Regions from separate parts of the Janthinobacterium sp. P210006 genome, predicted to be linked through region 2. Evidence: predicted binding sites of a transcription regulator. Region 2 holds the regulator's gene; the other holds the start of a gene.

Region 1 (4,210 bases), on a different contig from region 2:
AATCGCCGTCACAGAACAAAACGCCACCGTGCACCAATCCGTTGCCGGCGCCACCGACAAACTGAAACGCGCCATCGATAGCGCCCTGGGCCGCCTGCAAGACAGCAAGCGCCACGCCACCGGCAAGAATGCCGTGATCGATACGGCCGAAGCGGAAGAAACCGCCGAGTAATCCCCCCATGCAGTATTTGCCAGAGACCAAGGCAGCCGTTCAAGGCTGCCTTTGCACATCCGGCCCCGCCTTTCGCATGCAGCAATAACAATGATCAAACTGCAAGCATTCCAGCTTGTCAACACGACAAGGAAATAATTGTCGTATTTCTCACAGTAAGTAACATCAAGCAAGCTTTTGCCGTTACAGCCAAGGCCGCTTTACGCTATCATGAAGATACCGGCCCTCTGCTCGCGCGCGCCGGCTTTTTGAAAGTGTGATTGTGGAACAGATCGGCAACTTCAGCGCTTCAGGCTGCAACATCGGCGATTTACAGCTATTTCGCGATGGGGCGGATAGCCAGACGGCCGCCATGCTGGCGCCCTGCCCCGTCATGCGCCTCGAAGCGGGCGAAGCCATTGCCGACACCCAGGGCACCAGCCTGTACATCGTGCTGCGCGGCTCGCTGGCCGTGGCGGCCGACACCCACACGGGCATGGATGACGGCACCGTCAGCAAGGTCTTGCCCGGCGAAAGCGTGGGCGAACAATCGGTGCTCGACGAAGCGAGCAACCTGGCCGCCATTTCCGCCCTCGAGGAAACCGATTTGCTGGTGATCGACGCGGCCATCGTGTGGGAATTGATCGAACAATCGAACGGTCTGGCGCGCAACCTGCTGCGGCTGCTGTCCTTCCGCATCCGCGCTGCCAATGCCCTGCTGCGCCGGCGCCAGAAACTGGGCGAGTTCTACCGCCAGCTGTCGATGGTCGACAGCCTGACGGGCCTGTATAACCGCGCCTGGCTGACCGATTTATTGCCGAACATGATAGTCACGGCCCACGGCAGCAACTCGCCCCTGTCGCTGGTGATGATAGACCTCGACCATTTCAAGCGTTTCAACGACACGCACGGCCACCAGGCGGGCGACCAGGCGCTGCGCATCGCCGCGCAAGTGCTGGGCGCCGCCCTGCGGCCCACGGATTTTGCCGTGCGCTATGGTGGCGAGGAAATGATGGTGATCTTGCCCGATACCAACGAAAACGTGGCCCTGCGCGTGGCCGAGCGCCTGTGCGAGCGCATGCAGCAAGCCGTCATCTTCGCCGACATGCGCAGCCCGCTGCCGCACATCACGGGTTCCTTCGGCGTGGCCAGCCTGGCGGCCGAACAGGACGACGAAGGCCTGATCGCGGCGGCCGACGCGGCGCTGTACCGCGCCAAGGCGAACGGCCGCAACCGCGTAAGCACCTGATAAAAAGCCCATGGCGTCGTGGCATTGCCTCGCCGTAATTCGTACCGTCTTCGGCAATGCGCCTGGCCCTGGACATTTTCTCAGGCGCTTCCCGCACCTCAAGTAAGGATGATGCTCAGGCAGCCTTGCTGTCGGCCGGCTTGGCAGGCGTAGTTGGCGCCGCAACATCATCCTTCTTGCTGCTGTGCGCGGCGACGAAGTCCGCATAGCCCTTCTGCACCAGCGTATACGTCTTGTCGATATTGCTGGCGATATCGCCTTGCAATACTTTCAAGCCGCCCAGGATATCGCGCGCTTCCTTGAAGCCTTTTTCCATGCCGCCGCTGATGGTGTCCATGAACTTGGTCAAGGCCGTGTCGTCGTCCAGGCCGGGGTTCTGCTTTTTGAACGCGTCAAAAAACCCCGTCGACAGCGATACAATGCGGCTCGCCGTCGCTTCGGCGCTATTGTCCTGCGAGGCCGCGTTCTGGATCGCGTCGTCGCCGTACTGGCCCTTCAGCGCTTCATTGATGTTGGTGATGGCCGTCTTGTACAGCAGCGCCAGCGGTTCGTTTTCCGAACCGATCGACACATTCAGCGACGCCTGCATGATGGAAGCGTTCAACTGCAGCTTGGTGCGGTCGTTCACGCTCATTTCAGTGTTGACGCCGTCCTTATGCTGGACTTTATCGTCCTTGCCGGCAACACCCGTACTGACGGAAGTCACGGAAGGAGCGGAATTGCCGCCTGCGGCGATGGGAATTGACACGATAGACCTCCTTGAACGGGCAATGTATGCCACCATGCGGGAAACGCGATGATGACCATCCTCTCGTGTAGTATCGGCAGGTTTTCAGAAAACTGAAGCGGCCCGGACAATTAAGATAACAATTAAGCAAGTAACGACCATCAATGACTACCCAGACCTTTCTTTGGCACGACTACGAAACCTTTGGCGCCCAGCCGCGCCGCGACCGCCCGGCCCAGTTCGCCGCCATCCGCACGGATGCCGACCTCAACGAGATTGGCGATCCCATCATGCTGTATTGCCAGCCCGCCAATGATTTCCTGCCCGACCCGCAATCGTGCCTGATCACGGGCATCACGCCGCAGCAGTGTCTGCAGCTGGGCGTGCCCGAGCACCAGTTTGCCGCCACCATCGAAGCGGCGTTTTCGGAGCCGGGCACCATCGGCGTGGGCTACAACACCATCCGTTTCGACGATGAAGTCACGCGTTTCCTGTTCTGGCGCAACCTGATCGATCCGTATGCGCGCGAATGGAAGAACCATTGCGGCCGCTGGGACATCCTCGACGTGGTGCGCATGACGCATGCGCTGCGCCCGGAGGGCATCGCATGGCCAAAGCGCGACGATGGCCAGACCAGTTTCAGGCTGGAACACTTGAGCAAGGCCAATGGCCTGGTCCACGAAGCGGCGCACGATGCGCTGTCCGACGTGCGCGCCACCATCGCCCTGGCCCGCCTGATCAAGGAAAAGCAGCCAAAGCTGTTCGAATTCTGCCTGGCCCTGCACAAGAAGGACCGGGTCGCCAGCGAAATGGGCATGCACCTGGCCGCCGGCGAGCGCCAGCCCTTCCTGCACGTGTCGGGCATGTTCCCCGCCGAACGGGGCTGCCTGGGCGTCGTCTGGCCGCTGGCCACGCATCCGAGCAATAAAAATGAGATCCTCGTCTGGGATTGCGCCTACGATCCGCGCGAACTGTTTACCCTGGACGCCGACACCATCCGCACGCGGCTGTTCACGCGCAAGGACGCCATGCCCGAAGGCATGACCCGCCTGCCCGTGAAAAGCGTGCACCTGAACAAGTCGCCCATGCTGGTGGGTAATTTAAGGACCCTGTCGCCGGCCATGGCCGCGCAATGGGGCATCGACCTGGACGCGGCAAAGGTCAACGCGCAATTTGCCGCCACGGCGCCGAACATGGACGCCATCTGGGCCGAAGTGTTCCAGCGCCCGGGCGCCAATGCCGCGCTGGACGTGGATGAAGATTTGTACAATGGTTTCGTCAGCAACGACGACCGCCGCCTGCTCGAATCCTTGCGCCGCGACACGCCGGCCAAGCTGGCCACGGCCCGGCCCTCGTTTGCCGACGAACGCCTGCAGGAGCTGCTGTTCCGCTACCGCGCCCGCAATTTCCCGCAAACCCTGAGCGAAGCGGAAAGCCTGCGCTGGGAACAGCACCGCGCTGCCCGCCTGTTCGACGGCGACGGCGGCGCCCGCACCATCGAAATGCTGTTTACAGAAATCGATACCTTGTCGGAATCCGTGGATGAGCGGGGGGAAGAAATCCTGGGCGAGCTGTACGACTATGCGGAGATGGTCGCGCCCATGCGCGATTAGTCGCACCTGACCAAACCTGCTGCGCGTCGGTATAGGTGGCCTGCGATGCTCACCGTACTACAGTACGGTTGCGCTTCTCGGCCACCTCTCCCTTCCGCTCGCTACGGTTTTGTCAGGCGCTGTGTTGCTGACTATATATCGTTCTTAAACCGAACGGTGCGCATTGATCGCATCGCGCGTTTCAATGGCCACGCGGCGCGCCGCGTCGGCGAAATCTTCGCCCGCCTGCGGCGTGGCGTAGATGATGGCGCGCGACGAGCTGATCATCATGCCCATGCCGTTCGCCGTCTGGCCCGCGCCGACGGTGGCGGCAATGTCGCCGCCCTGGGCGCCGATGCCGGGCACCAGCAGCGGCATGTCGCCGACGATGGCGCGCACCTGCGCCAGTTCTTCAGGGAAGGTGGCGCCGACGACGAGCGCGCACTGGCCATTCTTGTTCCATTTGTCGGCCACCAAACGCGCCACGCGCT
Region 2 (4,210 bases):
GCCAGCTGCTGCGCCAGGGTGACGGGCACGGGCGCCGCGGCGGGCACGGGCGCGGCATCCAGATTGAAATACGAGGCCAGGCTGCGGCCCTGCGGTGCGGCTGGGCCACCGGCCGCCACCTGGGGCGCACCGCCGTCGGGCGCCGGCCAGTACACGAACGCCAGCGCTGCCGCGATGGCGGCGGCGATGGAGATGCCGGTCAGTTTGTTATTCATGTGAGGTGGCGCATAAAAGGAAACGCACGTTACCACAGGCGCGCGGCACCGTGCCGCACGCACGCGGCCCCGCTAGCCGCCCGCCTTTTTCGGCTGGTGGCCCAGCCTGGTCAGCGCAGCGACGATGGTGTCGACATGGTCGCCCTGCACTTCGATCACGCCATCCTTGACCGTGCCGCCCGAGCCGCACTGCGTGCGCAGCTGCTTGCCCAGCAGGGCCAGCGCGATGGCGTCCAGCGGCAAACCCTTGACCACGGTGACGCTCTTGCCGCCACGGCCCTTGGTCTGGCGCGACACGCGCACCACGCCGTCGCCCGCAGGCGCCGCCTTCGCTTGCGCCTTGCACGCGCATTGCGCCAGCGGCTGGCGGCACGCGGGGCACATGCGGCCCGTTTCGGTGGAATAGACGAGACCGCCCAGGGAGCTGCTTTTCATGAGGGGAAAGATAAAAAGGAAGAAAACGCGATTGTACCAAGCGGCAGTCCGCAGTTGACGAGCTCAGTTGGCCGGCGCCACGGGCGCCGTCGGCACTTCCGTCACCGTTTCGGGGATGCCCGACAGGATCGTCACGGCCACGCGGCGGTTGCGCGCGCGCCCTTCCGGCGTGGTGTTGGGCGCCACGGGGATGTTGTCGGCGTGGCCCACGGCCGTCAGGCGCGCAGCCTTGACGCCGCTGGCGATGAACAGGCGCACGACGGCGCTGGCGCGCGCGGCCGACAGTTCCCAGTTCGAGGCAAAATTCGAATTGCTGATCGGCTGCACGTCCGTATGCCCTTCCACCTGCACGTCGTGCGTGTCGTCCTTGAGCAGCACGGCCACGGCGCGCAGGGCCTGGTCCGATTCCGCCGTCAGGCGCGCCGCGCCCGGGTCGAACAGCACGCTGGCATTGATTTCCACGCTGACGCCACGACTCGTCTGCGTCACCCGCACCTTGCCTTCCTTGACCAGCGGCGCCAGGGTGGACGTCAGGTCCTGCGCCAGGCGCGTCATGTGTTCGCGCTCGCGGCGGATGGCTTCCGTGCGGCGTTTCAGGGCGGGATTGGGCAGCGGGATGGCTTGCGGCGCTTCCATGACGATGGGCGGCGCGCCCTTTTCCAGGCTGAAGGCCTGGCCGATGGCGTTCTGGAAGACGCGGTACTTGCCTTCGTTGACTTGCGAAATCGCATACATGACGACGAAGAAGGCGAACAGCAGGGTGATGAAGTCGGCGTACGAAATCAGCCAGCGGTCCTGATTGTCCGGTTCCTCGTCATACTTCCTGCGCGCGCGCCGCATCATGGTCAGTGCTCGTGCAGCAGGCTGGACACGCGCTCTTCGATGATGCGCGTATGGTCGCCCGTGGCGATGTCGTACAGCACGGCGGCCGTGATTTCATACTGCAGCACGCGGCGCGAAACGATGGCCTTGAGCTTGTTCGCCACCGGCAGGAACAGCAGATTGGCCAGGCCGACGCCGTAGATGGTCGACACGAACGCCACGGCGATGCCGCCGCCCAGCTTGCTGGGGTCGGTGAGGTTTTCCATCACGTGGATCAGGCCCAGCACGGCCCCCAGGATGCCGATGGTGGGCGAATAGCCGGCCGCCGATTCCCACACCTTGGCGGCCTGGCGCTCGGCCATTTCATAGGCGGAGATTTCCACGTCGAGCAGCTGGCGCAGCTTGTCGGGCGCGATGCCGTCGACGATCATGCGCAAGCCCTTGGCATTGAAGCGGTCGGCCGTGTTTTCCATCAGGCGCTCGAGGGCCAGCGGGCCGTCGCGGCGCGCCGTCAGGCTCCATTGCCCGATGTCGCGCGCCAGCGCGGCGCGCGTGTCGGCCGGCGGCAGGAAGACCCAGCGCAGCATTTCCAGGCCCCGCACGAAGGTGCGCAGCCGCGTTTGAAGCAGCACGGCGCCGAAGGTGCCGACGATGACGATGGCAAAGGCGGCCGGCTGCAGCAGGGAGGCCATCTTGCCGCCCTCCAGTGCCTGGCCGACCAGCAGGCCCGCCAGCGCCAGCGCCAGCCCGATTACGCTGGACCAGTCCACGCCTGCTCCCTCAAGGTTGCGCGCAGGCGCGCGACGGCCTGGGTATGCAGCTGCGAGACGCGCGATTCCGACACGCCCATCACCGCGCCGATCTCCTTCAGGTTCAGCTCTTCTTCGTAGTACAGGCCCATGAGTATTTTCTCGCGTGGCGGCAGCGCATCGATGGCATCGATCACGGATTGCCGGAAATCGGTATCGAGCAGGGAACGCAAGGGGTCACTGTCCTCGTCCACGCAGTGGCGGTCGAGGAAGCTGTCATTGCCGTCCGGGTCATGAAAATCTTCGTAGTACACGAGCTGGTGACCGCCGCCGTCGCCCAGCATTTCCTGGTAGTCGGCCAGCGACATCTTGAGCAGCTTGGCCACTTCCGATTCCGTCGGCGGATGGCCCAGGCGCTGCTGCAGGATGCTCATCGCCTCTTCGATCTTGCGCATGTTCTGGCGCATGCTGCGCGGCAGCCAGTCGCTGGTGCGCAATTCGTCGAGCATGGCGCCGCGGATGCGCAGCACGGCATATGTCTCGAACTGCGCGCCATGCGTCTCTTCATAGCGGGTAATGGCATCCAGCAAGCCGATCATGCCGGCCTGGATCAGGTCATCGACCTCGACCGAAGGCGGCAATTTCGCCTTCATATGGTGCGCCAGACGCTTCACCAGCGGAATGTGTTCCGTCAGCAAATGGTCCTTGTTCGATTTCCCTTTGACCGTGTACATAGGCTGCTTATTGTTTTCTCGTCTTATCTGGTGCTACGGTTGCATTCAGGCGCTGAAATGGTGTGCGCTCCCCGTCTGGCACAAGGTACCGCCCAGCACCGGCGCCGCCGAACGGGCCAGCCGCTCGGCCAGTCCGCGAAACGCCACCGAGGCTCCCGCCAGCGGAAACGCATCGACCACGCTGCGGCCCAGCCGCGCCGCGCGGTGCAGGTACTCATCGGCAGGCACCGACCCCATCGAAGTCAGTTTCACGGCCAGGTAGCGGCTCGCCGCCTGCGCCATATTATCGTATACCACTTTTGCCTCGGATTCGGAAGCGCCCGTGACAAGAATGCCAAACGGACGCCGTCCCAGTTCCTGGCTCAGGCGCTTGATCAGGCAGTACGCCGCCTTGATCGAGGTGGCGCTGGTCGATACCTGCACGACGATGTCGGACGAGGCCATCAGGGGCACGGGGAAGCAGTCGCCCTCGTCGGCCATGACGCCGTCGACCAGCACGATGCCGCTCTGGCGCGCCAGCACCTCGAAGGTCTTGCCCAGGCGGCGCAGTTCGTCCGCGCCCGCATAGTCCATGCTGTCCATCAGGTGGTTGCGCGCGCCCAGGCTGGCCACGCCGAAGCCTTGCGGCACCTGGTGGATTACCTGGTTCAGGCCGCACTGCTGGCGCGCCACGTCGCGCAGGCTGGCGCCATGCGCCAGTCCCAGGCGCGATGCCACGCCATCGCTGCCGCCGCTGGCGTCGAGCAGCAGCACGTCATTGCCGCCATAGGCCAGCGACGCGCCCAGGTTGACCAGCATGGCGCCCTTGTCGTCCTGCGGCGTGGCCGAGAGGAACGTCATGACGCGCGGCTGCGGGCCGGCCAGCATGCGGCGCAAGCCTTCGGCCTGGTCGAAATCGAAATTAGCCAAGGTGCACCCCGCGCGCTTCATTGTTGCGGGCAGCTGCCTGCGCCATCAGCAGCGGCAGTTCGGCATCGGAAAACTGCGTGGCCGCCGCATCGCGCTTGAGCTTGAAGGCACGGTCGATCAGGTAGCCGCGGTCGGCCAGGTACAGGTCTTCCGGCACGCGCTGGCCGTTCGACACATAGAACAGGTTCAGCTTCTGGCGGATCACCACGTCGAGCACGTTGCCGATCGACGCCGCTTCATCGAGCTTGGTCATGATGCAGCCGGCCAGGCCGCTGCCCTGGTAGGCGCGCACCACTTCATTGAGGGTTTCCTGGGTAGCCGTCGAGTTCAGGCACAGCAGGCGTTT

The links. Region 2 encodes FliA, which starts transcription of late flagellar genes. Its sites were predicted from a motif close to CTAAAGTTTNNNNNNNNNNNGCCGNTA; they were not measured.
Region 1: VPH41_RS24500 (DUF5610 domain-containing protein) is a predicted target of FliA. The motif match lies at 2,220-2,246, and genes of this name have one in related genera.

The regions. Positions count from the first base shown of each region.
Region 1 is NZ_JAZARD010000005.1:283,405-287,614, reverse strand. It holds gene VPH41_RS24510 (HPF/RaiA family ribosome-associated protein) at 1-172, shown strand, start outside; gene VPH41_RS24505 (GGDEF domain-containing protein) at 435-1,400, shown strand; gene VPH41_RS24500 (DUF5610 domain-containing protein) at 1,516-2,148, opposite strand; gene sbcB (exodeoxyribonuclease I) at 2,292-3,740, shown strand; gene pyrF (orotidine-5'-phosphate decarboxylase) at 3,885-4,210, opposite strand, start outside.
Region 2 is NZ_JAZARD010000001.1:1,003,007-1,007,216, reverse strand. It holds gene VPH41_RS04435 (hypothetical protein) at 1-215, opposite strand, end outside; gene VPH41_RS04430 (translation initiation factor Sui1) at 288-650, opposite strand; gene motD (flagellar motor protein MotD) at 714-1,490, opposite strand; gene VPH41_RS04420 (flagellar motor protein) at 1,496-2,242, opposite strand; gene VPH41_RS04415 (RNA polymerase sigma factor FliA) at 2,224-2,955, opposite strand; gene VPH41_RS04410 (MinD/ParA family ATP-binding protein) at 3,001-3,864, opposite strand; gene flhF (flagellar biosynthesis protein FlhF) at 3,857-4,210, opposite strand, start outside.